Regions from separate parts of the Paenibacillus sp. FSL M8-0142 genome, predicted to be linked through region 2. Evidence: riboswitches for the same ligand, from Rfam matches in the RefSeq annotation. Region 2 holds a riboswitch; the other holds the start of a gene.
What was found. A riboswitch is a leader RNA that binds a small molecule or an ion and turns the genes downstream of it on or off. The one in region 2 is predicted to bind cobalamin.
Positions count from the first base shown of each region.

Region 1 (15,534 bases), 2.0 Mb from region 2:
ATGCGACGGCCGGGTTATTAACCGCCGTCCGGCTGAAATATGCGTCAATCTGGGAGGAGGGCGGCTCCCAGGCTTCCATTCTGTGCTGCTCGACGGCCGGAACAGGCAATGCCGCGCGGGCAGGCATCAGCCGGACCACCTTCGCCGCCTATCAGCCTGGCACGATCAATATCATGCTGATGATCGACGGGCGGATGACGCCTGCCTGCATGGTGAACGCGATCCTGACCGCTACGGAAGCGAAAGCGGCAGCGCTCGGTGATTTGGGGATTGCGGATCACGAAACCGGGGCTGCTGCTACCGGGACGACGACCGATGCGATCGTGCTCGCCGTCAGCGGGAATGAAGCCTACGGGGTGGAACACCGCTATGCCGGCACCGCAACCGACCTCGGCGGCATGATTGGACGCCTTGTGTATAACAGCGTTACGGAAAGCGTTCGAACAGAAAGAGAAGAGCGGTTATGACAGCGGTCTGGATCCTATGGGCGGCCGTTGTGATCGATCTGCTGATCGGTGATCCCAGATGGCTTCCGCACCCCGTCATTGGCATAGGTAAAGCGATCCGTGCAGTGGAGAAGCGGATTCGCACCCGTACCCAATCGCCGGCAGGATTGAAGCGGGCCGGCATTCTGCTCCCGCTCATTGTTGCAGGCGGGGCGTATGCGATTACGCTGCTGCTCCTGCTGCTGTGTGCCTCTATTCATCCTTGGCTGGCCGCAGGCGCAGAGGCGGTGCTCATTGCGACAACCATTGCCGTAAAAGGACTGCGCGATGCCGGCCTTGAGGTGTACGGCCATCTTCGTGCCGGCGACCTTCCGGCTGCCCGCCGTTCGCTCAGTATGATCGTAGGAAGGGACACGGCCCATTTGGATGAGCCGGAAATCGTGCGGGGAACGGTGGAGACGGTGGCGGAAAATATCGTCGATGCGGTCATCTCCCCGCTGCTGTATGCCCTCATCGGCGGGGCGCCCTTGGCGATGGCTTACCGGGCGGTGAACACGCTTGATTCGATGGTCGGGTATAAGAATGAGAAATACGAGCATCTTGGCTGGGCATCGGCCCGGCTGGATGATGTCGCCAACTGGATTCCCGCCCGGCTGACGGCGGGGCTGGTGGCGATCTCGGCCGCGATGTTCTCCTTGCCTTGGCAGAAGTCCATCGCTACCGTCCGAAGAGATGCAAGGAAACACCCGAGCCCAAACAGCGGATTTCCGGAATCGGCGGTGGCCGGTGCGCTCGGCATTCGCCTTGGCGGGGAAAATTCTTATCAAGGGATCGTTTCGTTCCGGGCATATATGGGAGATCCGGAGCGGGCGCTGAATGCGGAGGACATCCGCATCACGACCCGGCTGCTCCTCGCGGCTTCGGTGATTTTTACCGTGATCGGCACCGCCGTATTGGCGATCGTTATCGCCGCAGGCGGGGGAGCATGGGTATGAGGGAGCCGAAGGATATCGTGAATGCAAACGATGAGGACGTAGGACTGGATGCAATACAAAGCAATAAGGCAATTGACGCAAACGCCGCATTGGAAGCGATCGATGGGGATCAGGCAAAAGCCTTGAACGAAGCGAACGACGTGAATGAGGCGATAGACGCGATTGATGCAAAAGACGCAAAAGACGCAAAAGACGCAAAAGACGCAAAGGACGCAAAGGATGCAAAGGACGTGAAAAATGCACATCCTGCACACTTTGCATACCATACGGAGGATAAGAGGGATATTCAACTACTTGAAAAAGATACGAGTCCGCTGCAGGTTGTCCTGCACCTGGTCCGGCACGGCGTTACGCGGTGGAATCAGGAGCGGCGATACCTTGGCCATGAGGATCAGGGCGTGATCTCCGCGGAGCTGGAACAGCTGGCCCCGCTGGCGCGGCGGCTCCAAGGCCTGCAATGGGCACGCGTATACTGCAGCGACCTGCTCAGATGCAAGCAGACCCTTCGCTATTTGCTGACTGGTGACGAGGTCCATAGCCCGGGTCTAATCGGGAATACGGAAGTTTTGCCAATTCCGGGAGCGGTGTATGACCGCAGGCTGCGCGAGCTTCATTTCGGGGAGTGGGAGGGGAAAACCTACGAGGATTTGAAGAATAACCCGTTATATCGCCGCTGGATTGAGAACCCTGCAGCTGTTACTCCGCCGGGCGGAGAGAGCTGGGAAGCCTTCGCGTCCCGGATTCAGCATTTTTTGGCGGGATTGCACCAAGATCTATGCCGCAGCTTTGAGAATGACGAGAACGGTGAAGCCAGGGGCCGGGATTCCAAAAGAATTCCCGACTTGCTGGTCGTCACGCATGGCGGCGTGATTCGCCAGATCGCGGCGGCTACGGTTCCGGATACCCCTTTTTGGAGCCTGCGCATCCTGCCGGGTGAGGAGCTGAGGCTGAAGCTGGCATGGAACGGACAGAGCTGGCAGGGTAAGATAATGGGCTGACAGCCCTGCCATACCAATGGGCAAGCAGCGTAGGCAATCCATAAGAGGACACATCAATGGAGCGCCAGATCGAGATGCAGTATATGCTGGATGCCTTGCACGCCCATAACCCGGTATCCCCGGTCCCGGTAGCCGGCTCGGATATAGACGTGACGGGCATGCTCGTTACGGGCATTCACCGCCAGGGCAACCTCGTTCACTCCCGGCAGGCGCGAGCGAATGAATTCGGGCAGCAGGCGCATGGCAGCCTGGCCGTAGCCCCGCCCCTGCTCCTTGTGATCAACGGACAGGGCGCGAAGGAGCACGGCGCTTTGGTTCGGCGTATAACGCGCGATACGTTCCCCGCGATCCAGGATGAAGAAGGCGACGGGCTTATCCGCCGCGAGCAGAACGACCGGCAGCTTGTCTTCTGTAGGGGGATTGCCGAGCTTCTTCAACGCTTCGTCCGGAAGCGAAGTGAATCTTCGCTGGTGCTCCGGGAGGGAGAATTGGCCCAGCACCGGAAGATGCTCGGGTTCGAGGACGGTCAGACGGAGCCTCTCCGGCTTATGGTTTGAAGGAATATTCATCACGGATTCACTTCCCTTTTTCAAAAAGATGTGATTTCAGGCGAATAATGAACGATAACAAGAACTTTCAGTACCATTATACTCGAAGAATGGGTGAATCCTTTAGTTGTAAGGGCAGGGGTTATCCCCTATAATCTTGTTCAGAGAAATCCAGCTTGGCTATATAAGCATGATTCATATGATTTGCGAGGGTCCTGGACAGGCAGCCGGTATTGACGGCCTGCCTTTCGGGTTAATAGGGAAGCCGGTGCAAATCCGGCACGGTCCCGCCACTGTGAAGCAGGAGACTTCCCCTTATGCCACTGAGCGCTAATGCGCTTGGGAAGGCGGAGAAGTCGTTAGGCCTGTAAGTCAGGAGACCTGCCCTCGGCAATGAATGACGGTCCTTCGAGGAGAGGATTACGTTCACTTGGACCCGTTTTGATCGCGGGAGCGGCAGGAGCTGTCGAGGTACGGTTTTCCGGCAATAAGCTGCTTTGTTGATGATCAATGCTATATGTTTGCAGGTGTCCTGAAGCTGAAACGTAATCCCCGATTCCTTATTCGTCAAGGAGTCGGGGATTTTTGCTGGAGAACGAAGAGGCGATGCCGGCCACCTGATCCCGCTGCCGGGGCACACCGGTATTTTCGTCCTATCGGATGGCAGGGGTACCCGGAGGATTAGGTGCGGTGGAACCCGGCGAGTTCTCCTTATACATGCGAGGACAGTCGTTTTCATACCCGGTAAGGATCGGAATTGAAGTTGTGAAATATGCAGGCTAGGGTTCTCAATGATGACGTAGGGGGAAACAAGAAAATGAAAGCAATGTTGAAATCATGGTCCGTCTTGATCGTGGCGATGCTGATGGCGCTGTCGCTGATCGCCTGCGGAAACGCCGAGGATGCCGCGCCGAATAGTGCGCCTTCGGAAACGCCTGCCCAGCAGGAGAAGCCGGCTGAACAGCCTGCGGAGGAGCAGGGTGCGCTGAAGACGCAGTATCCACTCACCGTTAAGGATGCGACCGGAACGGAGGTCACCTTCGAGAAGGCGCCGACCCGTATCGTATCCCTGGCTCCGTCCGAGACGGAAAAGCTGTTTGCCCTCGGGCTGGACGAGGAAATCGTAGGTGTGTCCGATCTGGATGATTATCCGGAAGCCGCGAAATCCAAGCCGAAAATGGGAGGCTTCCAGGTGAATGAAGAGGCTGTAATCGCAGCCGAGGCCGATGTCGTGTTCAGCGCGTCGATGAATGCGGAAAACGCGGAGAAGCTCCGCGGGATGGGCGTGAAATTGTTCGTTAACGATCCGTCCACGATTGAAGAAGTCATGTCTTCCATTACGCTGGTCGGACAAATTACCGACCGTCAGGAGGAAGCGCAGACTGTGGTCGAGCAGATGCAGCAGGAGCTGGCAAGCGTTACGGAAGCGGTGAAATCCGTGAAGGAAGAGGACAAGAAGAAAGTGTACGTCGAGTTCTCGCCGGGCTGGACCGTCGGCAAAGGCGAGTTCATGGATGAGATGATCACGCTGGCCGGCGGCGTCAACGCAGCCGGGGATACAGAGGGCTGGTTCGAAATTAGCGAGGAGAACATTATTGCGGCGAATCCGGATGTCATTCTGTATTCGAGCAATGTTGTCGACGAAGCCACCAAGAAAACGCTGGACCAGATGATTAAAGAGCGCGACGGTTGGGATCAGATCGAAGCGATCAAGAACGACCGGGTCATTGCGATGGACGATAATCTGCTGAGCCGTCCGGGGCCGCGCGTCACGCAAGGTTTGATTGAAGTGGCCAAAGCCGTTTATCCGGAACTGATGACACCATGAGACAAAAACTGGCGGGTTACGGAACGGCCGGCATTGTCCTGCTGCTGTTGACTTTGATCGTCAGCCTCGGAATCGGCTCGGTCGACCTGCCTGTTAGCGAGATTGGAGCGATGCTGCTGCATCGGCTGCCTTGGCTCGGCGATGCGATCGTCCCGGGCTGGGAGGTATCCTCCGAGCAGATTTTAATGAAGGTGAGGCTCCCGCGCATTCTGCTGGGAATGCTGGTCGGCGCCTCGCTTGCGGTGGCAGGAGCGGCATTTCAAGGCGTGCTGCGCAATCCGCTGGCTGATCCTTTTACGCTGGGCGTGTCTTCCGGAGCAGCGCTTGGAGCGGCGTCCCTCATTTTTTTCGGATTGGAGTATTCCTTTGCCGGAGGCTACACGCTGCCGCTGGTTGCCTTTCTGACCGGAGCGGGTACGCTGTGGGTCGTTCTGCTGCTGGCACGGGATCAGGGGAAGCTGCCGGTGCACGGACTCATTTTATCCGGGGTCGTAATGCAATCCTTTCTCGGCGCCGTCGTTTCCTTCTTAACGGTGATGTCCAAAGACACGGTGAACCAGATTCTGTTCTGGACGATGGGAAGCTTGAGCATGCGCGGATGGTCCTACGTGGCCATCCTTTTCCCGTATTTTGGGGTAGGGCTTATTTATTTGTGGAGCCGCTCGCGGGCTTTGAATCTGCTGTCGCTCGGCGAAAGGCAGGCTGCCCATATGGGACTGAACGTGGATCGGCTGAAGACCAGCGTTCTGGTCGTAGCTACGCTTCTTGCAGCCGCGGCCGTATCGGTCTCGGGCGTGATCGGATTTGTGGGACTGGTGGTGCCGCATATGATCCGACTCATGACGGGCTCGGATTATCGTGTCATTATTCCGATATCCGCGCTGGGAGGCGCTATATTCATGGTGTGGTGCGATACGGCGGCACGATCCGTGCTCGCTCCGACTGAAATTCCGCTCGGGGTGGTCACTGCGTTTATCGGCGCTCCATTCTTTGCGTACTTGCTCTACCGGAACAAGAAGCGGCGCAGGGAGGGATTCTCATGATGATCGTTGCCCAAGGGCTGTCGAAGGTCTATGGCCGCACGCAGGTATTGTCGGAGGTCGAGCTTCGGGTCCGAAAAGGCGAATGGTGGGGCATCATCGGGCCGAACGGCAGCGGTAAGTCTACGCTAATGCAGCTGCTGTCCGGTGTGGAGCGGCCTTCCAAGGGAAGTGTTCGGCTTTTGGACCGCGATATCGGAAGCTATAGCCGCAAGGCGCTCGCCCGAATTATTGCCGTGCTCCAGCAGGAGGGACTGGACCCGACTGATTTTACAGTACGGGAAGTGCTCGAGATGGGGCGTTATCCATTCCTGAACTGGCTTGGTCGGGAGGAGCAGGATGCGGCACCCCTGATTGACAGCATCATGGAGAAGCTGGAGCTTCGCGATATTCAGGAGCGGCGTCTTACGGAGCTGAGCGGCGGCCAGCGGCAGCGGGTTGCGCTCGGCAAGGTGATGGTGCAGGAGCCGTCGCTCTTGATGCTGGATGAACCGACGACCTACCTCGATATTCATTACCAGCTTCAATTCATGGAGATGGTGGATGCTTGGAGACAGACGTCGGAAATTACCGTAATCAGCGTCCTGCACGATTTGAATCTGGCCGCGCAGTTTTGCGATAAGCTGCTCGTGCTTCATGAGGGGCGCGTTGCAGGAATGGGGTCACCGGAGGAAGTGCTGACCGAGGCGTATATCAGCCGGATATTCCGGGTCATGCCTTCCGTCGTCAAGCACCCCGAGAACGGCGCGCCGCAGGTGCTGCTCACCGCGAACCGGTCGAGAAAATAAGGACCGGCAAGCCTTGTCCTTGCCCGCAGCGCACGGATTCGGATAAAGTAAAAGCAAGCGAGATAAGTAAAAAGGAGGCTTCGTGCATGAAGGAGCTCATGGACCGATTGACGCGATCGGTTGGAACAATCACCGCGCCCGATGCCCGGGCGCAGGCGGAAGCCGCCGCCTATTTGGACAAGCTGACGAAACCTCCCGGGAGCCTTGGCAAGCTGGAATCGCTGGCGATTCAGCTCGCGGGAATTACCGGGACGATCAAGCCCTCATTCGAGAAAAAGGCCGTCGTGGTCATGGCTGGTGACCATGGAGTGTGCGAGGAGGGCGTCAGCGCCTTCCCGTCGGAAGTAACGCCCCAGATGGTCATGAATTTCCTGAACGGCGGCGCTGCCGTCAACGTATTGGCCCGTCAAGCGGGCGCGGACGTGCTGTGCGTGGATATTGGCGTTGCGGCGGATCTGTCCCATGAACGTCTCCTTTCCCGTAAAATTAATAAAGGAACGAAAAATATTGCAAAAGGGCCTGCGATGACGAGGGCGGAGGCGGAGCAGGCGATCCTGACCGGCGCCGAGGTAGCCGCCGAGCTCTACTCCCATGGAACCCGGGTGTTCGTGACCGGGGAAATGGGGATCGGCAATACGACGCCGAGCGCCGCCGTCTTCGCGGTTCTGTCCGGCAAGCCTCCGGCTGAGGTCGTGGGGCGGGGAACCGGCGTTAGCGACGAGCGGCTGATGCATAAGATCCGCGTTGTCGAGCAGGCCATTACGGTCAATCGCCCCCTGGCGGAAGATCCGGTGGATGTGCTGGCCAAGGTCGGCGGGTATGAGATCGGCGGTCTGGCCGGACTCATTCTCGGCGTGGCGGCCAAGGGTTGCCCTGTCGTTATCGACGGCTTCATATCCAGTGCAGCCGCTCTGATCGCTGCGGCGATTTGCCCCGAATCGCGTTCCTATATGATCGCTTCCCATAATTCGAAGGAGCGTGGACATGCCCTGCTGCTGCAAGCGCTGGAACTGTCTCCGATGCTGCATATGGACATGCGTCTTGGCGAAGGAACCGGGGGCGTGTTATGTCTTCATATGATAGAAGCCGCCTGCCGGATTATGAGCGAGATGGCAACCTTCGAAAGCGCGGGAATAAGCGGAGGCGAATTATGAACCCATTAAGCTCGCTCGTAACGGGAGGTGCCCGGAGCGGCAAGAGCTCGTTCGCCGAGAAGCTCTGCATGAAACGGTCGTCCTCGGGCCTTTATATTGCGACGGCTCAGGCGTATGACGATGAAATGAAGGAACGGATTCGGATTCATCAGGATAGGCGCAGCGATGCGGATTATCGCTGGGAGACGGTCGAAGAGCCCGTCGCCTTGCCGGAGCTGCTCGAAACGCTCGGCCAATCGGCATCGGATGCGCCAGCGGTCGTCGTGGATTGCCTGACGCTGTGGCTCACGAACGTGCTGCTCCAGGTCGAGCCGGAAGGAGCTGCGGCTATGGAGGAACGGCTGCAGTTGGATATCGGCAGGCTGGCCCGAGCCGTTCAGACGTATCCCGGAACGGTGATTCTGGTAACGAACGAAGTGGGATCGGGGATCGTCCCCGAGTACCCGCTCGGCCGAATATTCCGCGATTGGGCTGGGATGATGAACCAGCGGCTGGCACGGATCTGCCATGAAGTATTTCTCGTAACCGCGGGGATTCCGATGGAAATCAAGAGCAGGGAGTATCGAATATGAACAGGATGATGGAAGCGGCTGCGGCCGCTTTTCAATTTTTATCAAGGTTTCCGATCCGGCGGGAGATCCCCTTTACCCCGGAGGTTCAGCAGCGAAGCGTTGTCTTTTATCCGCTGGTAGGGGGCGTGATCGGCCTGACAGTGGCGCTGCTGGGGTGGGGATTAAGCTTAGCTCTCCCGGTCTTTCCGGCATCGGTTATCACATTGACCGTCTGGGTGGGGCTGACGGGCGGTCTTCATCTGGACGGATGGATGGACAGCGCGGATGCCCTCCTCAGCCATCGGTCGCGGGAGCGGATGCTCGAGATTATGAAAGACAGCCGGGTTGGCGCAATGGGGGTTATCGCCTGCACGCTGCTTCTGCTGCTGAAGGCTTCGCTGATTCAATCGATTTTTGAGCTGTCGGGCGGGGACTTGAAGCAGGAAGCTCTTCTGCTTGTGCTCGCACCCGTCTGGAGCCGTTGGTTTATGGTGCACGCAATGTACCGCTGGCCTGTAGCAAGAGGCAGCGAAGGGCTGGCTGCATTGTTCAGCGGATTATCCAGCCTGCGGAGGCTGCAGGCCGGCTTGATGGCGGTTCTGGTCACGCTCGGGGTCATCGTCACGCTGGGGCTGGTCACGGATTCAACACATCTTTGGATCACCGGATTAGCGGTACTCGTTCTTGCGCCGTTCCTTACCTGGTTGATTGGAGCGGCCGTAGCAGGACGTATGAGCCGGCGCCTCGGCGGCCTCACGGGAGACACCTACGGCGCATTGAATGAACTGCTTGAAGCAGCCGTTCTGTTATTTGTGGTTCTGCTCCTCCAGCATTGGGGATAGGATAGAAGTAAATGAATTTATCTTGGTAATCCGATCTGTATAATCGAATTGATCGGATGCCGGGAGTACCAATTTCCGATAAGAATCGGGAAGAACGGGTAATGTAATGTTTAGAGTGGGCGGTGAGTTGGAAATGAATACATACTAGCGCACTTATCCCCACAAGGATGGTACAACTTAATCCGAAATGAGAATGGAGGAAGCAAAGGATGGAAACGCTTTGGGTCGTTATCAATGTCCTTGTTTTGATTCTGCTGGTCGGTATTTTGTACTGGATGCAGAAAAAGCATTACTCGTTTACCAAGCGTGTCTTCGCGGGCTTGGGTCTGGGCGTTCTGTTCGGCGTCGTTCTGCAGCTCGTTTACACTTCTGACTCCGATATCGTGGCCGATTCAGCGGATTGGTTCAATTTGGTCGGCTACGGCTACGTCCGGCTGCTGCAGATGATGGTCATTCCACTGATCATGGTATCGATCATCTCGGCTATCACCAAGCTGAAGGGCGGGCGCAATCTCGGCAAAATGAGCGGGCTCATCATCGCCGTGCTAATGCTGACGACCGCGGTGGCCGCGACCGTCGGGATCACGACCGCGCTGTCCTTTGATCTGTCTGCGGTCAACATTCAGGGCGGAGCGGCAGAGGAGGAGCAGGGCGCACTGCTGCAGGAGCGGCTTGGAGACATCGAGGATCGTACGCTGCCGCAGCAGATCCTTGATTTCATACCGAGCAATCCGTTTGAGGATATGACGGGCGCGAGAAGAACGTCCACGATCGCGGTCGTTATTTTCTCGGCCTTCATCGGGATTGCCGTGCTTGGCCTGGACCGGAAAAATAAAGAGCAGGCCGATACGTTCCGCGGCATCATCTCCTCGGTCTATGGGGTTGTCATGCGCATCGTGACGCTTGTGCTTCGCCTGACGCCTTACGGCATTCTCGCGTTGATGGCCAAGACCATCGCGACGACGAATCTGCAGGTTATTTTGAACCTGATTGATTTTGTCTTGGCTTCCTACGTGGCGTTGATTGTCATGTTTATTGTCCATCTTGTGCTGCTCGCCTTGTTCGGCTTCAATCCGTTTACGTATGTGAAAAAGGTCTTCCCGACGCTGACGTTTGCGTTCACCTCGCGCTCCAGCGCGGCGACCATCCCGCTTAACGTCCAGACGCAGAGCAAGAAGCTCGGCGTATCGGAGGGGATCGCGAATCTGTCCGCATCGCTTGGCGCCACGATCGGGCAGAACGGCTGCGCCGGCATTTATCCTGCCATGTTGGCCGTTATGATCGCACCGACCGCCGGCGTTGATCCGACCTCATGGTCCTTCATCCTGACCTTGATCGTTGTCGTCATGATCAGCTCATTCGGTGTCGCCGGCGTCGGGGGCGGGGCTACGTTCGCATCGCTTATCGTTCTCTCCACGATGAACCTGCCGGTAGCGCTGGCGGGACTGCTGATTTCTGTCGAGCCGTTGATCGATATGGGCCGGACGGCGCTGAACGTCAATGATTCCATGACGGCAGGCGTCATTACGGGGAAAGTGATGAATGAAGTGGATAAGGATGTATATAACGATAAAAACATTCAACTTGATATGGTCCAGTAGTAAACGCTCAGGGATTCAACAGCCATCCTGGGATGTCTCGGACCGTGCATCGTGCATAGCGGGAAAAGCAGAGCAGTATCCAAAGTAAAAAAAGGCCATCCGGCAAGGCGAAGATAACGCCTTGCGGATGGCCTTTTTGTCGTATGAAGGGCTATTCGTACAATAGCTTAGCTAAGGAGCGGACCTGGATTACCCGATGACGGTCAGCTCCTTCGGAAATGTGGTTAGCACCAGGGCGCCGGTCTCGGTAACGAGGACATCGTCCTCGATGCGTACGCCGCCGACATGCTGTACATATACGCCGGGCTCGATGGTAAACACAGCGCCGGCCTGCAGCACATCCTCGTTCAGCCCATGCACGGACGGGTATTCATGGACATCCATCCCGAGGCCGTGACCAAGGCGATGAACGAAGGCGGGGCCGTAACCCGCATGCTCAATGACGGTTCTTGCCGCCCGGTCGATCGATCCGTATGTAACACCGGGTTTCACCGCCTGAATCGCGGCTTGATTCGCGGCCAGAACGGTATCGTAGATGCGAACGGCATCCGGCTTCAAGTCGCCGACAGCAAAGGTACGGGTAATATCCGAGGCATAGCCGCCCGCATATACGCCCAGGTCGAACATAAGCAGATCTCCCGCTTCGATCCGTCTGCCCCCCGGCACGCCGTGAGGAAGCGCCGTGTTTGGCCCGGACAGCACCATCGTCGCGAACGAAGGGGCATCCGCTCCGAGCTTCTTCATCAAATATTCCAGCTCGGCCACAAGCTCCAGCTCGCTAACGCCGATGCTTGCCTTTTTCAAGCCTTGCCGCAGCACCTCTTCCACTAGCTTGACGGCATGCTTGATCAGCGATACCTCCTCCGGCGATTTCCGCACCCGCAGCTCGCGAAGAACGGGACCGGCATCCTTGAAGGCAGAGGCGTCCACATGCTGCTGCAGCTGCTCGAAGCGGGAGACGGTCAATTGCTCCTTCTCCACAGCCACCGTGCCGGCAGAGCCGCGAAGGGAGCGCTGAAGCACAGCATACGGATTATCGGTATCCTGATGCGTCACGATGTTCTTGACGGACGATGCCGCCTCGGCAGCGGCGGCATCCAGGGCGGGTACGATCAGGACCGGCTCGCTCCCTGAGGAGAGGAGCAGGCCGAGAAAACGCTCATGGGGATCGCTGGCAAATCCGGTCAAGTAATAGACATGCTTGGGATCCGTGATCAGCGCATGATCCCAGCCGTGCGAATTCATGGATTGGAGCAGCGTGTTTAAACGTTCATTCATCAGGGTTCATTCCTTTCATGGTAACAACGGTCGTATAGCTACTAATGTAAGGGTATATCGTTCGGCTGCCGAAGTAAAGTTTCCCTTTATGAGAGCTAGTCCTTTCTATATAATGATCCATAGTTAGAAATTACATAATGCTGGAAGGAGTACTTATTCATGGATCCGAATCCGTTTCAAGAGAACGGGCAGATGCCGCCGCATGAGCCGGGGAAGCAGAAGAGCTATTCGCTGAAACCACCGGTTGAAGGGCTTGGGGGCTGGCTGGTCCTCGTTCAGATCTCCATTTATTTTTCATTGATTACGATTACCGCCCTGCTCATTACGAATGTGCTGCCGCTTTATGAGTCCGAAGTATGGGATGTGCTCACAGATCCGTCATCTCCTTATTATGACGCCATGCTGGCCCCGCTAATTCTGTTCGAGACGGTAATGAATGTTTTATTTGTGATTGGCCTCATTATTGCATTGTTCCTGATGTACGGCAAGAAAAGGGCATTCCCGAAATTGATGATCGGCTATATTATCGCCAGCCTTTTGTTCGGCATTGCAGACTTCGCCGTTGCCAGTCAAATCGAACTGCTGGCCGAGACCGACGACGGGCAATCTGCAACCCAAATTGTCCGCTCCATGATTTATGCCTGCATCTGGATTCCGTATTTCATCCGGTCCGAGCGGGTGCGCAACACATTTGTAAATTAATCCCTGATCAGAAAAATAAGGCGTAATCCCGCTTCCTCCTGTACAATAGACCTCATAGCAGTCATCGTCATCACAATCTGACATTCAACATTCATCGACTCGGAGGTAGCACATGACAGCGCATCAATATCAGATCGATTATGCCGTAATGGAGGATTTGCCGGCTATTGTCGACATCTACAATTCTACGATCGAAAGCCGAAAGGTTACCGCCGATCTGGAGCCGGTGACGGTGGAGAGCCGCATTCGCTGGTTCGAAGAGCACAGCGAGGACCACCGTCCGCTGTGGGTTATGCGTTTTGGAAGCGAAATCGTCGCCTGGATGAGCTTTCAATCCTTTTACGGGCGTCCTGCTTATAACGGAACAGCCGAAATCAGCATCTACGTGAATGAGAAGTTTCGGGGGATCGGCGCGGGCAGCATCCTGATCGCCAAGGCGCTGGAGGAATGTCCGCGGCTTCGCGTCAGCAATCTGGTCGGATTCGTATTTGGCCACAATGAGCCCTCCCTTAAGCTGCTCCGGAAATTCGGCTTCGAACAGTGGGGGCTTCTCCCGGGCGTTGCCGAGCTGGACGGGGTTAAGCGGGATCTTGTCATCGTGGGCCGTTCGGTTTAAGCCGGCATCCGGAGGATTGGCGTATTGAAAGCCTTCTTGCATGCAGTGAGGCTCCTGCCTGGCAGGCGATCCTGGCTGCATCATCGATCCAACCCTTTATCCGGCAGGACTGTTCCATGCGAGTCATGGGCAGTCCTTTTTGTTGTTTTTTTATGTAGATGAAATTCGTCACGTTGACAGCCAGCAGGATGCAAGCCGCTTCATTCCTTCGTCGATCTCTTCCTCCAGAAGACCGCCGAACCCGACGATGAATGATCTGCGATCCGCTGCCGTGCAGCTACGGGTGTCAGGGAGCCACGTATAATCCGCAGCGCTTACGCGGATTCCCGCGTGTTCGGCCAGGGTCTCGAGCTCATGGGCGGACAGCGGATGCGTGATGGACAGCATGAGATGAAATCCCGCTCCATTCCCGCTAATGACGGCCCGTTCTCCGAAGTATCGCTGGATCGAAGCAATCAGGCGATCATGCTTCTTTCTGAGCAGCATCCTCATTTTGCGGAGATGCCGGTCTACATAGCCTTCTTTCATAAAGCGTTCGAGGGCCAGCTGCTGCAGTCTGGAGGCGGTGCATTCCAGGAACAAGTGGAATTTCAAATGATGGTACGCCGGCAGCAGGACTGCGGGCAGTATCATATAATGGACCCCGATCGCGGGGGACAGAACCTGCGAGAACCCGCTCATATAGATGACCCGGCCGTCGGACCGGAGGCCCTGCAGGCAAGGAATGGGCCTGCCGTAATACCGGAATTCTCCGTCGTAGTCATCCTCGATAATAAACCCTTCGGTCTCGTGAGCCCATTGAAGCAGAGCCAGCCGCCGCGAGATCGGCATGGTGACGCCGGTCGGGAACTGATGCGATGGCGACACCGTTACTAGCTTGACCCCGCTCCCTTGAAGGTCTTCATGGCGGATGCCGTCCTCGTGCACGGCCAGCGGCATGACCTGAAAGCCGTTTTGCCTGAACGCTTCGGGATACTGGGGATAGCCCGGATTTTCAACGCCGACCCGGTCCCCGTATGGGCGTAGCAGGCGGCAGATGATATCCAGCAGAGGATAGGGATCCGAACCGATAATGACCTGCTCGGGCGTGCATTGAACCCCGCGCACGCTTTTTGCGTAGGCTGCAATTTCACGGCGAAGGCCCTCTTCTCCCTGTGGATCGCCGTAAAACAGCATCTCCGCTGCGCACTCCTCCTGCAGGCATCGGCTGTATGCTTTCCTCCAGGCTGCGACGGGAAAATGACGATACTCATTTTTGGACATATGAAAATCAAACGGAAAATGATGATGTCGCTTGAGCTTCGGGCCGTTCGTCGGGGGCGGTGCTGCCGGGAGCGGAAAGATATCGTCCGGCGTCTGCACAAAATACCCGCTTCGCGGTCTGCTGACGATAAACCCTTCGGCGAGCAGCTGCTGGTAAGCCATTTCGACGGGCGTCGTGCTGATTCCAAGAAGCTCAGCCAGCTTGCGAACGGAGGGCAGACGGGCTTGATTGAGCCATCGGCTGGCGATAATCTCCCGCTTCATGTACTGATACGCCTGGACGTACAGTGGCGCGGAGGAGCCCGCGAGAGCGGACATCATCTCTGTTTGGTGGATCGGAACCTGAATCTGTTTCATGCAAAATCTGTCCCTTTTATAGATTCAAAACTGTATATTCAGCTATGGTCAATTCATTGATATAGTATAAGGGATTTAAGCTGGAAACAAAACAGGAGGGCACATTTAATATGAGCATACCATCCACGTTATGGAACCCTCGGCCGGTACGTTTGCTGGAGGGAGAACGGGTGTATCTAAGACCCGTATCGGCTGAGGATGCCGAAGGATATTTTCAAATGCTGTTCAACCCGGAGATCAGGCGGCTGACAGGGACCCGGCGGGCATTCACGCTTGAGGAGGTCCGCCGGTATATCGAGGCCAAATCAGGGGACAATGCAGCCGTGCTGCTTCTGATTGCGCTTCGGGATGACGATGCGGTAATCGGCGATATTGCGCTGCAGGACATCGATCAAGTTAACCGGAATGCCAACTTGCGGATTGCGATTGATTCGGAGCAGCATCTCGGTAAGGGATACGGACCGGAATCGATCAAGCTGCTGCTGGAATATGGCTTCGGCATTCTGAATCTTCACCGGATTGAGCTC
Region 1 covers NZ_CP152008.1:1,312,771-1,328,304, forward strand. Annotated here, with positions in the region: gene NSQ46_RS06165 (adenosylcobinamide amidohydrolase) at 1-467, shown strand, start outside; gene cbiB (adenosylcobinamide-phosphate synthase CbiB) at 464-1,441, shown strand; gene NSQ46_RS06175 (histidine phosphatase family protein) at 1,438-2,439, shown strand; gene NSQ46_RS06180 (GNAT family N-acetyltransferase) at 2,493-3,008, opposite strand; cobalamin riboswitch at 3,181-3,391, shown strand; gene NSQ46_RS06185 (ABC transporter substrate-binding protein) at 3,805-4,815, shown strand; gene NSQ46_RS06190 (iron ABC transporter permease) at 4,812-5,858, shown strand; gene NSQ46_RS06195 (ABC transporter ATP-binding protein) at 5,858-6,643, shown strand; gene cobT (nicotinate-nucleotide--dimethylbenzimidazole phosphoribosyltransferase) at 6,730-7,797, shown strand; gene cobU (bifunctional adenosylcobinamide kinase/adenosylcobinamide-phosphate guanylyltransferase) at 7,794-8,369, shown strand; gene cobS (adenosylcobinamide-GDP ribazoletransferase) at 8,366-9,190, shown strand; gene NSQ46_RS06215 (L-cystine transporter) at 9,400-10,791, shown strand; gene NSQ46_RS06220 (Xaa-Pro peptidase family protein) at 10,981-12,069, opposite strand; gene NSQ46_RS06225 (DUF2569 domain-containing protein) at 12,229-12,771, shown strand; gene NSQ46_RS06230 (GNAT family N-acetyltransferase) at 12,884-13,387, shown strand; gene NSQ46_RS06235 (PLP-dependent aminotransferase family protein) at 13,556-15,007, opposite strand; gene NSQ46_RS06240 (GNAT family protein) at 15,118-15,534, shown strand, end outside.
Region 1: linked by a shared signal. The riboswitch ahead of NSQ46_RS06185 (ABC transporter substrate-binding protein) and the one ahead of NSQ46_RS27190 (ribonucleoside-diphosphate reductase subunit alpha) in region 2 are both predicted to bind cobalamin.

Region 2 (15,534 bases):
GCGGCGGGAACGCAATAGGCTGCTCCTTGCATACCGTTTTGAAGCCGATATAAGGGATGGGCTGCTCAGCATTCATGACAATCCTCCTCGGGCATAGATGACATTGCATCCACGGTGATGTTTTATCTCTATGCATTCGCCCAGTTCGGGGTGCGGCCTCATTACAAGATATTCACAACATCCTGCAAATAGTGTGTTAAACTGTTTCCAAATTGATGGAAGTGTTGGGATTAACGGGAATGGTCCGCGAGGGGAGAATGGGAAGTCATGAAACCGGTGAAACGCTCTAAACTAAGGCTTTGGGCGGGAAAACAGTATTTTACCTGCCGGCGCTATTGGGAATGGCTGAAGCAAGGCAGAAGAGGCATGGCACGGATAAGGTCTTCCGAGCCGCTGCACTATCCCGTCTTCAAGCATCGGACGCCGCTGATGCGCCGGCTGAAGGATGTCGACATGTGGTACCAGCATAATAAAGTAATCAATCTGCGCCTTGCGGTGCGACGTCTGGACGGCCTTCTCATCCGTCCCGGCGAAACCATGTCCTATTGGAAAATGATCGGCCGTCCTACCCGGCGCAAAGGTTATGTGGATGGCATGGTGCTCTTTTACGGCGGCTTTAGGGCAGGCATCGGCGGAGGCCTGTGCCAGCTCTCGAATTTGATATACTGGATGACGCTGCATACGCCGCTTCAGGTGACAGAGCGTCATCGCCACAGCTACGACGTGTTTCCGGATTCTGGCCGCACCCAGCCGTTCGGCAGCGGAGCGACCTGTGCTTACAATTATTTGGATCTACAGATTTATAATCCGACGGAGGATATTTATCAGCTGTCGGTATATGTATCAGACGAGGAGCTGATCGGGGAGTGGCGCTGTACGGCTCAGCCGCTGTACCGCTATCAGGTGTATGAGCGGGAGCACCGCATCACGCAGGAAGCGTGGGGCGGATATGCGCGGCATAACGTGATCGGCCGGAAGGTGTTCAGCCGGGAAGGCGAGCTGCTTGACGATGAATGGATTACGGAGAATCATGCGCTTATGATGTATTCTCCCCTGCTTGCCCAGAACGCAGAGGACACAGAGAGTACAGAGAAAGCACAAGCAGCACAGACAGCAGAGAACACAGGGAAAGCACAAGCAGCACAGACAGCAGAGAACACAGAGAAAGCAACCATTTTTACCGGCTGATGAATCGTCCATGTTCATGCACTGCCTGCAGAGCGTTATATGTCGTAGGCGTCCATTGACAAAGACGCAGACACATTGATACGATGATAATAATTCTGACTAATTTGCTCTGATTTGACATTCCGTAACGTTCCGGGAGGGCTGACGGCCCTTATTGATGAACGAAGACTTTGCGGGTGCGTTTATGTAAAGCCTTGGTATATGGAAGTGGAGCATACATACCGTCCGATCTTTCCCGACGGGGGACATTAGCGAGGGTGTCCGGGAGGGGATGACGGAAACATTATGAAAATAACCGAGGTGAGAAAAATGGCGAAAGCTGTCATCATTAACGGGAGTCCGACAGCAGGCTCCCGCTTGAATGCGATTATGGAATATGCCGAGCAGGCGCTGACTGCCGCGAATTTCGAGGTGAGCCGGATTGATGTTGCTTCACTTCCGCCTGAGGATCTGATCCATACCAAATTCGAGAGCGAGCATATCGTCAAAGCGAACGGCCTCGTCGCCGAGGCCGATGCCGTCATTGTAGCGAGTCCGGTATATAAGGCTTCCTATACGGGGGTGCTTAAGACGTTTCTGGATTTGATTCCGCAGAAGGGCCTGGCCGGGAAAATCGTGCTTCCGCTCTTTATCGGCGGTTCATTGGCACATTTGCTGGCGATTGATTATTCACTGAAGCCCGTGCTCTCCTCAATCGGAGCCCGCCATATTCTCGGCGGCGTGTATGCGGTGGACGCCCAGGTGGCTCGTACGGAGGATGGCGGCTTTGATGTAGCGGAGGTGCTTCAAGAGCGCCTGGCTCAAGCGATAGAGGAGCTGATCGAGGAGACTCGTTACCGGACCGGGCGCGGTTAACCGCTTGCCGCTGCTGGCCACTTGATAGATGGAACCAAGATACTTTGAACCTATATACATCAAACCTATATACATCAAACCGTGGAGGGATAGCAATTGCAGAAGCTAGTGTTTTTTGTCGGAGTCGCAGGGACGGGGAAAACCACCGTTGCCAAGAAGCTTGCGGTACGTATACCGGCCGCTTTTCTTGACCGCGATACGGTAGGCGGCCGTTTTGTTGAAAAATTCCTGGAAAGCAACGGACTGGATCCGAATGACCGGGACTCTTCCTTCTATAAGGAAAATCTGCGCGACCTCGAATATGATACAACGAAGGATATCTGCATCGAGAATTTGAATGCGGGGCAGAACGTATTCATGATTTCGCCGTTTACCGCCGAGCTCAAGAACCGCGAGTGGATCAAGGAGGTCATCACGGCCGCTGGCCTGACGAAGAGCGATGTGGACGTGAAGGTGATCGTGGTGACGTTAAAGGATATGGATCTGCAGAAGGAGCGGATTATCGATCGCCAAACGGAGCGGGACCAGTGGAAGCTGGACCATTGGGATGACTTCAAGAAGCGGGTGGATTTCGTGCCGGAAGTGAATTGGGACATTCCGCAGACGTCGATCAAAGTATTCGACAACAGCGGTGATCTTACCGAGGATAAGGTGGACGAGCTGTACCAATTCATCGTGCAGGAATAGAAAGGCCCCCCTTTTTGGCAAAAGGACCGGCTTTTCGTTCACCACGAAGCTTATGCTGCGCGCATGGCAGGCTATCTTCATGAAGCCGTCATGCGCGCTTGTCGTATAGGGAGATGCAGGATAAGCAGGTGCCGAGCATTATGTAACCCGCCGAATCGTAGATTTTAATCATAGGACGCAAGGAGGGAAGGCCCTTGGAGAGCTCTGCCATGCTGGCTTATTTACGAAGCGTTGTGCTTATGAGAGACCGGATACCTTCATTTCGGGAATATCCTTTCAATCTGCCGGCTGTAAACGCGATGGACGGCTTGACGTTCCATCCGAAGGTCACCTACATCGTTGGGGAGAACGGAATGGGCAAATCGACGCTGCTGGAGGCGATTGCGGCGGCACTCGGCTTCAATCCGGAAGGGGGAACGATGAATTTCTCGTTCGCTACCGAGGAAACCCATTCGAGGCTGTATGAATACATCCGAACGGTCCGGGGCGTCCGCAAACCGCGGGACGGCTTCTTCTTCCGGGCGGAGAGCTACTACAACGTTGCGTCCGAGGTGGATGCGATGGAGCGGGAGATTCCCGGGCTGTACGATTCCTACGGAGGAAAATCCTTGCATGCGCAGTCGCACGGGGAATCCTTCTTTGCCACCTTTTTGCACCGGTTCCGCGGGAGCGGGCTGTACATTATGGATGAGCCGGAAGCGGCGCTGTCCCCGTTTCGCCAAATGGCGCTGCTTCGGAGAATCCATGATCTGGTTCAGGAGGATTCGCAGTTCATTATTTCGACGCACTCCCCGATTGTCATGGCTTACCCGGACTCGGTCATTTATAAGCTGACCCCTGAGGGCGTAGAGGAGTCCAGCCTGGAGGAGACGGACCATTATATGATCACCAAGGAATTCGTAAACAACCGGGGAGCGATGCTGCGCGAACTGTTTGCGGACGATGAGGAATAGCGTGATTTTATTCGTAAAACCCGTGTTTCAGCAGAACGCTGCACTAAAAAAGTCGAACCTTACCATGTAAGGATTCGACTTTTTTAATAGCAGGGTCCCTAACCGTTATACCAGTGATCTTTCCTGTCGGAATGCTTTCCCTTTCCTTTGACCAGCTTTAACGTTGCCACGATCAGAAAGCTGACAATCACCAATAAGAGCCATGAGCTCACCTTCCCCAGATGAACGAGACTCCAGGCTTCGGCCTGGTTTGGATATTTCCACGCGCCAAAGAATGTTGCGATATTTTCGGCAACCCATATAAAAAATCCGATAAGTACAAAAGAAAGGGCAAGCGGCATCCGATAACGAGTCCCGTTCACCTCGTAGGTGACCCAGGATGGCCAAAAGACGAGGATGACGAGTCCGGATAACCACCATCGAACGTCGATCCAATAGTGGTGCGTGAAGAAATTTAAATAAATCGCGGCTGCCAGCGTTACAACGAGCGAGAAAGGAGGCCATTTCACCAGTTCAACCTTCAGCCGCCTCCAAGCCTGGCACAGATAACTTGCTACGCTTGCGTACATGAATCCGCTATACAGAGGCACGCCAAAGATTTTAAAATATCCCTCCTCCGGGTATGACCAAGAGCCCATGTGAACCTTGAAAATTTCAAGAGCGAGTCCGATCAGGTGGAACAACGTGATCACTTTGAGTTCATCCCGTGTTTCAAGCCCGGAACGCACCATCCACCACTGCATCAGCAGGCAGATAATGAGAAGCCAGTCGTAGCGCGGAAGGAAGGGAAGCGGCACGAATTTCGTAAAGGCCAATGAGGCAAAAATAACGACCGGAAACAAGCACGATAAGGCCTGCTCCCAACCAAAACGAACGAGCTGTCGTAGTGCCCTCATGCTGCGCGTCTCCATTTTTGAATGGTCCATGAGCAAGCTCCCCTTCTGGAATGGATTCATTGAACTAACTCCCTGATGAATCCCGTTTAACCTGGACGTCTTCATCGCGGTATTCTAAAATATCTCCGGGCTGGCAGTCCAAAGCCTTGCAAATGGCTTCTAACGTTGAGAAGCGAATCGCTTTGGCCTTTCCGTTCTTCAATATCGACAGGTTTGCCATGGTGATTCCTACCCTCTCCGACAGCTCGGTAACACTCATTTTCCGTTTGGCCAGCATCACATCAATGTTGATTATAATTGCCATTGTTTTCACCTCAGACCGTTAAATCATTTTCGGATTTGATATGAATCGCTTCTTGTAAAAGTCTTTGGAGAACAGCGGCAAAGACGGCGATCACGGATGAAGCAAAAATAATGACCAGTCCGAGCACGATGATCCCCGGGGCATCATCTTTCTCCGCCAGGAGATAGAAGAGCGGCATGCCGGCCGCATACAAAATGCTGATCGTAATGGCGCAGTTCCTAATACTCTTTAATGCCTTCACGGACAATTCGGAGAAGGCTTTATTCTGGTCGATGTAGTTTAACAGCTTAAAAGCCTGATACAGAGCTAAGTAAAAGGGGATCGCCGATGCATACAAATCGATGGAAACGAGATATTTTAGATAAACATGGTCCGGATACAATTCAGCCGCGAAACTCGCGATATTAGGCACCACAAATATGCACAAAGCAAGAACCGGAATTCCAATCAGAATAACCGCGATTCTTAAAAAGAGTGTTGTTCCTTGTTTCATAACATGCACCTCGCTTATTTATTGTTCATCATAATAACACGACTTTTATCGTTTATCAATAAATTAATATTGATTAATATTATATTATTGTTGTTATGGAATATTCCTGTCGTCATAAATCCATAGCTGCGATTAGACCTTCAGTCCAGGTAGAATCGGGATGGTAAGGGGATGCGGCGGCGATTTGCCAACCGTTTTGAAATGATGTATTCTATGGGGGATTAAGAACGTACGGCAGGTTAGGAAAGTTCATTTTTTAACGAAGAGGAGGAGTATTCGGATGAAGAAGAGATCGCTTGTTTCGTTGTCCCCCGGCATCGGATACTCCACCGCTGTTTTCTTTGATCTTGGCCAATCACGGGAGAAGTGTGTCCACAATTGGAAACTGAACGCGACCGTTATCCTGCGATCGGCCTCATGATCATGTAAGGATACAGTGGAATAAACGCCACAGGTCGCTTACCTGTGGTGCATGGATCGGCAGCGTACGCCACAGGTATAACCTATGGTGTTTTTTTGTTTTGCCGCATAGGAGATGCGGCCATATCATCCTATCGAAAAAGGAGAGATTTGCATGCAGCTGCAAGGGGAACGTATTGTTGTGAAGCCGGTGGAGCTTTCGGATGCCGAGGCTCTGCTGAAGCTGGAGAAGGAGAATCGGGAGTTTTTTCAGCGGTTTACTGGCAAGCGGGACGAGCATTTTTTTACCAAGGAGGGACAGATCGAACGGATCCGGAAGGCGGTGGACGATCGGGAAACGGATCAAGGCTATCTGTATGCCATTGTATTGCGGGACACCGGGCAGATCATCGGTGAAGTCATGCTGACCGAGCCGGTGCGTGGGAATTTGCAGAGCTGCTGGATCGGCTATTTTCTGGATAAGTCATTCAATGGGCAGGGGTACATGACGGAAGCCGTACGGCTGGTCGTCCGCCATGCCTTCGAGGAGCTGCGGTTCCACCGGATCGAGGCGGGAGTCATGCCGCATAATCTCGGCTCGATGAACGTGCTGTTGAAGGCCGGGTTCCATAAGGAAGGCATCGCCCGTAAAAACGTCAACATCAACGGACGGTGGGAGGACCATCAAACGCTGGCGATCCTAAACGAAGCCGATGAGGAGAAGCGGTCCGGAATTGAACGTTGCAACCCGCCCGTCATTGCGCCGCCGCTCGGTCCGTACACCCATGTCACCAAGGTGCCGCATGGAGCCGCGCTGCTGGTCTTCTCCGGCCAAGTCGGAACCGATCCGGAAGGGAAGCTGCCGGATGACATGAAGCAGCAGGTGGAGCATACGCTTGCGAATATTCAGCGGTTGCTGGAAGCCGAATCGCTCACGGCGGACCATATCGTCAAAATCAATATTTGGGCAGTGGAAGAGGTCGATTGGAGCCATTTCCATGAGGTGTGGGCGAAGTTCCATGGCGGTCGGCCGCCGGCGATGACGATGGCTTATGTGCCGGGGCTTGCGATGCCGGAGCTGAAGGTCGAGATCGAGGTATGGGCGGCTGCCGGATAAGAAAAGGCGGGCAGGAAGAGGGATCGCGTCCAGAGGGAATTCATTCATGTAACCCGTCCAAGTAATTCATCCATATAGCCCATCCAAATATATTCAACAGTTCATCCGCCCAAGTAAAATCATGATGGCATCCATCATGTCATCGAAGTAAATTCATCATCCACCCTGTCATCCATGTAAAAAACCTCCGTCCATCCCTTTGCAGGGATAGCGGAGGTTTTGTCTATGAGAGATAAAAGCTTGGCAGATCCGGGCTTACCTGCGAGTACAGCTTACAGATCGTCAAACCCGTTGTCGTCGCCGACTTTCCCGTAGTTGCGGGACTTCGCTTCGAAGAAGTCAGTCTTCGTTGCATTCAGCGCTTCGTCGGAGAACGGCTTGATCCATGGCATGCAGTTCACGTCCACGCCTTCGTACGCTTTCTCCAGTCCCATCATGGTGATGCGGCGGTTGGCGATGTATTTGATGTAATCGGACAGCTCGTTCAGATCAATGCCGCGCACATTGCTCAGCGTGTAATGCGCCCAGTTCGTCTCCAGCTCGACCGCGCGATCGATCGTGCGGTACACGTAATCGATGTTCTCCTTCGTGTTCAGCTCAGGGAAGTCCTTGAGCAGCTGCTTGAACACTTCAGCGAAGAAGTAGCAATGCTGGTTCTCGTCACGCTGAATGTAGGAGATCATTTGGCTCGTTGCCATCATCTTCTGATCACGGGCCAGGTTATAGAAGAAGGCGAACGTACTATAGAAGAAAATGCCCTCGAGAATCAGGTCGGCGACCATCGCTTCAAAGAAGGATTGCGGCGACGGATTGTCCCGGAAGCTCTGGTAAATGTTCGAGATGAACTGATTGCGCTCCAGCAGAACCGGATCATGCTTCCAGTATTCGAAAATTTCCTTTTGCTCCTGCTCCGTAACGATCGAGGAGAGCACATAGGAGTAGGATTGGTTATGAACGACTTCCTGCTGCCCGATAATGGCCGAGATGGCCTCAAGCGAGGAGTCGGTGAAATAGCGCTTCACGTCGCTGACAAACATCGTCTGCATGGAGTCCAGCACAGCCAGCAGGGAGATGTTGATCTTGAAGGTGCGCTGCTCCTCCGGATCAAGGTGCGGGAATTGCTGCGCATCCTTGGACATCGGGATTTCGTCCGCGATCCAGTGGTTCAGCAGCAGCACCTTGTACAGCTTGTACATATGAGGCATCCGAATATCGTTCCAGTTGAGGATCCCTGAGCATTCGCCCTCAATGATCCGTGTGGAGCGGTTAGGTGCTTCGGTATTGAATATTTTTTGCATTTGCATAACCATTCTCTCCTTGCATTTATAGTAGGGCGGGTATCAACAGGACGGGTATCCACTCTCCGGCCGCTGTTGTCCGCCCTTTGCCTGAATGTATTGTGAAGGGTGCAAAGGGCTCCCAAAGGCGGACGTAAACTCCTCCGATTGGATACCCTTACCCTTGTAGTCTTTTTTATTGCTTACTCAACGGATGTTCGCTTCGCGCTCGACTAAACGCAAGCAGCCCGCTCATTGTGTTTGCGCCACATGAGCAGCGAATCCCAAAGGGAGAGCGATCCTTGCAGGAAGTTGAACCAAACACGCAAGCAGCCGCTCATTGTGTTCGCGTCGCATGGGCAGCGAATCCCAAAGGGAGAGTGATCCTTGCAGGAAGTTGCACCAAACACGCAAGCAGCCCGCTCATTGTGTTTGCGCCGCATGAGCAGCGAATCCCGAAGGGAGAGCGATCCCTCGCAGGAAGCCTCGCCAAAAACGCAGGCAGCCGCTCATTGTGTTCGCGCCGCATGAGCAGCGAATCCCGAAGGGAGAGCGATCCTTGCAGGAAGTTGCACCAAACACGCAAGCAGCCCGCTCATTGTGTTTGCGCCACATGAGCAGCGAATCCCAAAGGGAGAGCGATCCTTGCAGGAAGTTGCACCAAACACGCAAGCAGCCCGCTCATTATGTTCGCGCCGCATGAGCAGCGAATCCCGAAGGGAGAGCGATCCCCGCAGGAAGTTGCACCAAAAACCGCACGCAGCCGCTCATTGTGTTCGCGCCGCATGGGCAGCGAATCCCGAAGGGAGAGCGATCCCCCGCAGGAAGCCTCGCCAAAACCGCACACAGCCGCTCATTGTGTTCGCGCCGCATGAGCAGCGAATTCCGAAGGGAGAGCGATCCCCGCAGGAAGCCGCGCCAAAAACGCACGCAGCCGCTCATTGTGTTCGCGCCGCATGAGCAGCGAATCCCGAAGGGAGAGCGATCCCCGCAGGAAGTCGTACCAAACACGCAAGCAGCCCGCTCATTGTGTTCGCGCCGCATGAGCAGCAAATCCCGAAGGGAGAGCGATCCTTGCAGGAAGTTGCACCATCAAAGCACGCATGAAATCATTCGTCCCTGCGCCAACATTCCAGCGTTCCCGCAGGGAGAAAGCGCTCCTAGCACCAAAGTACCTGGGAGAAGAAGCGCCTCACCCAATCATTCCACAAACTTGCGGGTGTCCAGAGGGCAGAGCCCTTGGGGCCCTCCCTTGGAAGGGAGGGTTTGGGTGGGTTCGTTAGCTAGCACAGCTTTCGCATTCCTCGATCGTCAGCGCACGGCTGCGCACATAGTACGTCGTCTTGATGCCGGCTTTCCAGGCATGCAGGTGCAGGTCCAGGAATTCCGATGCCCGGATGTCAGGACGAACATACAGGTTGAAGCTTTGCGCCTGGTCCACATGACGTTGACGGGCAGCAGCCATTTTAATGGACCAATGCTGGTCGATCAGGAAGGCTGTTTTGTAATACCAGATTGTTTTTTCAGACAGATCCGGAGCCGGGTTGGCCACTTTATACGTCGTCTTCTCTTCATAAGACAGCAGCTCATACAGCGGGTCGATGCTAGCCGTAGAACCGGCAATGATCGACGTGGAGCCGTTCGGTGCGATCGCGAACATCCACGCGTTGCGGACGCCGTTCTCTTGAACTTCCTTCTGCAGCTCGCGCCACTGCTCGGTGGTTACGAATTTGCCTTCATGCTCGCCGTCGGTGTAACCGCGGAACGTAAAGTATTCGCCGCTTTCCCAGGCAGAGCCTTTGAATTTCGGATAGTGGCCTTTTTCCTTGGCCAGCTCCATGCTGGATTTCACGAGCAGGTAATTGATGTGTTCGTACAGATTATCATTGTATTCAACCGCTTCGTCGGATTCCCAGCGGATGCCTTCGAGGGCCAGCAGATGATGCAGGCCGAAGGTGCCGAGTCCGACAGCGCGGTACTGGCTGTTCGTATATTGAGCTTGCAGCACTTCGATATTATTGATGTCGATAACGTTGTCCAGCATGCGAACCTGGATCGGTACGAGCCGCTCCAATACGCCGGCAGGCACTGCACGCGCCAAGTGAATGGAGTTCAGGTTGCAGACAACGAAATCGCCAGGGATTTTCGAAATCACGATCCGGGTTTGGCCGTCTTTGGTGACGAGCTCTTCTTGCTCAACCACGGTTGGCGACTGGTTCTGCATGATTTCCGTGCACAGGTTCGAAGAGTAGATCATGCCGTGGGCGGAGTTCGGGTTCGCACGGTTTACTGTATCGCGGTAGAACATGTACGGAGTTCCGGTCTCCAGCTGGGATTTCATGATCCGCTTCATAATATCGATCGCTTGTACCGTAATGCGCGGCAGGTTCGGATTCGCTAAGGCTTCCGCATATTTCTCGCGGAACGCGCCTTGACCCGGCGTTTGATCGTAGAAGTCCTCAAGGCCGAGCGGGCGGCCGTTCTCATCTTTCCAGCCCATGATCTTCTTCACTTCATGCGGGCAGAACAGGCTCCATTCTTCACGGGCTTCAACAGCCTCCATGAACAGGTCAGGCAGACATACGCCGTGGAACACGTCATGCGCTCTCATGCGCTCATCGCCATTGTTCAGCTTCAGATCCAGGAAGGACAAAATATCCTTGTGGAACACGTCCAAATAGACCGCAATGGCGCCTTTGCGTGTGCCGAGCTGGTCAACGCTCACCGCCGTGTTGTTCAGCTGGCGGATCCAAGGGATGACGCCGGAGCTGGTGTTCTTGTGGCCGCGGATATCGGAGCCGCGTGCGCGGACCTTTCCGAGGTAGACGCCGATGCCGCCGCCCATTTTGCTGAGACGGGCTACGTCGGTGTTGGAATCGAAGATGCCTTCCAGGGAATCGTCAACGGTGTCGATAAAGCAGCTGGAGAGCTGGCCTGCGACCTTCTTGCCGGCGTTGGACATCGTTGGCGTTGCGGCCGTCATGTACAGATTGCTCATTGCCCAGTACGCTTCCTTAACAAGCTCGAGGCGTTTGTCTTCAGGCTCCTGGTGCATGAGGAACATGGCAATGACCATGTAGCGCTCCTGCGGGAGCTCCATCACGCGCCCGTCGAAATCCGTTGCAAGGTAACGCTCGGCCAGCGTCAAGAGACCGATGTAATCGAACAGCAGGTCGCGGCTTGGATCAATGCACTCGCCAAGCTCCTCGATTTGCTCCTTCGTATAGCAGGTCAGAAGGTCTTCACGATAGATGCCCTTCTGGACGAGCTCCGTAATGAGCGGATAGAAAGCGCCGTATGGCTCTTCCGGATAGGCTTTGTAGCGGCGGTTGTGGGCCGCCTTTTTATATAAAGATGTTAGGAATGAACGAGCCGCCGCAAATTTCCAGTCAGGCTCTTCCTTGGATACAAGCTCAAGCGCGGACATCGTGAAGGCATTGCTGATTTCCTCGCCGGTAACTTGCTCACCGCGGAGTTTGGAATTCACGCCTCGAAGCAGGCGCTCCTTGTCTAGCATGTCCAATCCCTTCAGGATCCGGTCGGCATAGACGGAGAGGCGGATTTCATCGAAGGCAAGCTGACGGTTGTTTGGTTTAACTACGAGCTGGGGCATACAAAAATCCTCGCTTTCTTTGGGGGAAATTGAAAAAAGAACATGAAAAAAACATTTTCTAAAACCTAAGGGCAGGCTTGAAAATGTCCGTGCGCTGTGGATGGTTTGAATAAAGCTGACATAAGCCCATATTTGGGCATGATGTTATGTACAGACGCAAGTTTCACGAACACATCCCTATAACCCCGTAGGTCGGTGTCTGAAGTATACAGGCAGGTCTCCTGACTTAGGCCGTACATATTCGGCGTCTTCCCAAAGTTCGCTTTCGGGGAACTTCAGTGACGTATTGCCAAACTGCCGGCAGCTGCATATGCATATTCATAACAGCCCCGAGGCCTTTACAGTGGCGGGTCCGTGATGGATTTTCACCATGCTTCCCTATTAAGCCGGGCTGCCTGATAGGCTAGCGCGGCACCTGTATACACTATATTTGGTTGTCGTTAATCTAATGTAACCCAATATCTTGTATCTGTAAACCGATTTCTTAAAAATAAACGCAAGGAGAATTATAGCAAACGGACAGGTAATATGCTAGTTGGCCAACCGTCAAAACCGCTCAAGATTCCATGGATTGTGACCAAATGCGACGGTTTTTGCGCGGATTCCGCATCGGTTGCGTTTTGACAACGGATCGTATGACCCATATAAAAATTTGATCTTGGACATACAAGATATTGTGTGTTGACGACTTTGCGAAATTTTGAAAAGACGCCCCGGAATTGATATGATATCTATATCGGATTCAACCACGTTGTGGATGAATGGAATGCTTCGAGGGAGGTTATTGTGATGGCAATTGCAGAAGTAACGGTCATTCCGATCGGAACGGCAACGACCAGCTTAAGCTCATATGTGGCGGAAATGCAGCGTATATTGAAGCAACAGGAGGGAATTACGTACGAATTGACTTCGATGAGCACGATTATTGAAGGGGAGCTCCCTATGATTTGGCGTGCGATCGAGGCGTTGCACGAGGCGCCGTTCTTGTCGGGTGCCAAGCGGGTATCCACCTCTGTCAAAATCGACGACCGGCGCGACCGGGCATCCTCAAGCAAGCAGAAGATCCAATCGGTGCAGGAGAAATTAGGCGGGTAATGCAACCCCTCCTATAGGGTGTTTTTTCCATTAATGAGGGGCTTGCATTTTCCCGCCGAAGGAATATAATATATTTTGTTGTTCCAAAAACGAATGATAACTTCAACAAATTCGCTGGTGTAGCTCAGGGGTAGAGCAACGCACTCGTAATGCGTAGGTCGGGGGTTCAATTCCCTTCACCAGCATCCTTAGAAAGTCAATAACGGCGCGGTTTTCCGAGTTTTCGGAGACGGCGTCTTTTTCGTGTTTTTGGCCGATCTTTTACCATTTTTCTACCCTTTTAGTCAATTGAAGTGGGTTTTTCGCCATCAATTAGGGATTCAATATCCTTTTGAAAAATAAGTTCTAGACTAACACACAGTAACCTAAACAGCGGTAGCCAAGAATGAAAAAATAAAGTCATAGACCGCCGCTGTTTATCGAACTATCGTCCCCTTAGGTCGCTGGACCAACCGCAAAACTAAACTGGAACGTAGGTCAACCTGATCACCTGCTCGCCAATGCGATCGCTTGCCACGAGGCGCAGGGGCGGACGCGGTCCGGCGAAGAACGGCTTGCCGTGACCCAGCACGACGGGATGGAGATAGAGTCGATACTCATCAACGAGACCGAGCTCCGTTAGACTGTGCGCCAACTCCGGCCCGGCAACTTCAATGTCCCCTTCATGCTGAGCCTTCAGCCCCCGTATGGCCGCTGAGAGGTCGCCCTCGATCAGAGAAGCGTTCGGTCCGACGGACTTTAACGTCCTCGACACCACCCACTTCGGTTTGCTTTGCCACGCAGCTGCGTATTCCCGTTCCTGCGCATCCCATTCAAAAGGGTCTTCGTCCCAATATCGCATAGTCTCATACATACGGCGCCCGTACAGCATACCCGTCAGACCGCGCACGTCTTCGATGAAATGAAGGAATAGCATGGGGTCGCGCTGAAGTGCCATGTGGTCGACGAACCCGTCCAGAGACTGATTCAACGCGAAAACGATTTTTGCCATGTGATTGACTCTCCTCCCTGTTTTTCTTGCACATTCATCATCAGGATTACACGTTCCATATGCAGCCTCCTCTATGTCTAAAATTTTATCATCCAACGGCATGCCCGGTTTCTCATGGATTGCTAATGTGGCACAGCCCGACCGAATACAACGTTAGCTTAGACGATTCAACCATATATCCCGATTTACATTGCTGATGCTATATCATTGATTTCAACTATAAAATCCGAATACCCATTAAAAATCCCCGAAGTATTAGCTCACGGGCTTCAGTCTTCTAACAGAACTTCTAACAAATCTTCTAACGGCCAAGAAATACTTCGAGAACCTTAAACGGATTTAGGCGCATAAAAGCCCATAACTAATAGACCTCCGGAACCCTGTAGAACCTTTCCGAAACCTACGGTGTCGCACTTGTAATGCGTAGGTCGGGGGTTCAATTCCGCGTTTTTTTATTTCCTGCAGGGGCGTGATAGTTCGTGAAATGAATTAAATGGTTGATCAGAAATCTATCTCCATGATACATCCGCACATTCTGAACATTATTACCGAAATGTCCAGTCTAAGGGCGTCTATGCTCATAAACTGTACTATTCCAAAATGCGAGGAGGTAAATATCAGTGGGTTACGAAAAACCTTGTTACAACGGCTATGGGAATACAGTAGGTATTGTCCTAGTTTTATTTATTCTCTTGGTTATTATCTTAGGAACTTTTTGGATTTAATCACACAACGGCAAGAAAAACATTGTAAATTTGTTTAGAATTCATTCATCTCTGTTGTGATGTCATGTCAAACTCATGGATCATCCCTTTGGTTTGGGGGCGGCGATTTACCGTCCCCATGAAAGCTCTCCTACACGATAGTCAGCTTATTCGGAATGCCAAATACATAAGCAAGAGGCAAAATCATCGACAGAAAGCTTTTTCGACGTTGTTCAGGTTAGTAACTGCTTAAAAAGTAAGAGTATCGTCAATAGACCAGTCGCTTATAAACGCCCAAGCATATATTGAGTTGAACGATTGGTGAAAGGAGGTGTTGTTTTGCCGATTTCCGACTTGTATAAACTTCAACCAAGTGCTCCAGTTACCGTAGATGGACATGAAGAAGAGAGTGTCAATTTAGCACTTCAAGCCTCACCCAACACCTCCGTTGGTGTCGTGCAGGGGACAGTGCTGCTGCCGAATGGAAATCCGATCCCCTTTGCCACAGTACAGTTATATACTTCTCAAGGGGTGCCATTTGAGCATGTTAACAGCAACCCTCAGGGGCAATATATCATACCAGATATTCCAGTAGGCTCTTATTTAATCACTGCTGCTGAACCTGGCTACCTGACACCTGTCCGTATTCCGCTAACAGTTACCCAAGGTCGACCAACACAAGTTTCGATTACTTTACAGCCAAACCCCGCAGCAACGAGAGGAGCATTGTTTGGCATCGTAAGGAACGTTTCGAATAATGAACCTGTGAATAATGCTTTGGTTAGTCTTTTTCAAATCAATGGGGGCACGGTTACTCCGATCGGAACCTTGACATCCAACGCATCCGGACAGTATTTGTTTGCTGAGCTTCCGGACGGTACCTATTTCGTTCAGGCTACCCTAGCCGGATTTTTATCAAGCCAAAGTGCCACTGTAACGATCCAAGGTCCTGAATATGCCCC
Region 2 covers NZ_CP152008.1:5,986,426-6,001,959, reverse strand. Annotated here, with positions in the region: gene NSQ46_RS27245 (SDR family oxidoreductase) at 1-76, opposite strand, end outside; partial or broken gene NSQ46_RS27240 (VanW family protein) at 268-1,083, shown strand; gene ssuE (NADPH-dependent FMN reductase) at 1,498-2,043, shown strand; gene NSQ46_RS27230 (AAA family ATPase) at 2,140-2,730, shown strand; gene NSQ46_RS27225 (AAA family ATPase) at 2,925-3,683, shown strand; gene NSQ46_RS27220 (DUF817 domain-containing protein) at 3,782-4,579, opposite strand; gene NSQ46_RS27215 (helix-turn-helix transcriptional regulator) at 4,644-4,883, opposite strand; gene NSQ46_RS27210 (DUF2975 domain-containing protein) at 4,894-5,376, opposite strand; gene NSQ46_RS27205 (hypothetical protein) at 5,657-5,797, shown strand; gene NSQ46_RS27200 (GNAT family N-acetyltransferase) at 5,951-6,892, shown strand; gene NSQ46_RS27195 (ribonucleotide-diphosphate reductase subunit beta) at 7,165-8,196, opposite strand; gene NSQ46_RS27190 (ribonucleoside-diphosphate reductase subunit alpha) at 9,449-11,782, opposite strand; cobalamin riboswitch at 11,976-12,216, opposite strand; gene NSQ46_RS27185 (MTH1187 family thiamine-binding protein) at 12,572-12,877, shown strand; tRNA gene NSQ46_RS27180 (tRNA-Thr) at 12,991-13,062, shown strand; gene NSQ46_RS27175 (dihydrofolate reductase family protein) at 13,338-13,868, opposite strand; gene NSQ46_RS27170 (YjcZ family sporulation protein) at 14,489-14,593, shown strand; gene NSQ46_RS27165 (carboxypeptidase-like regulatory domain-containing protein) at 14,912-15,534, shown strand, end outside.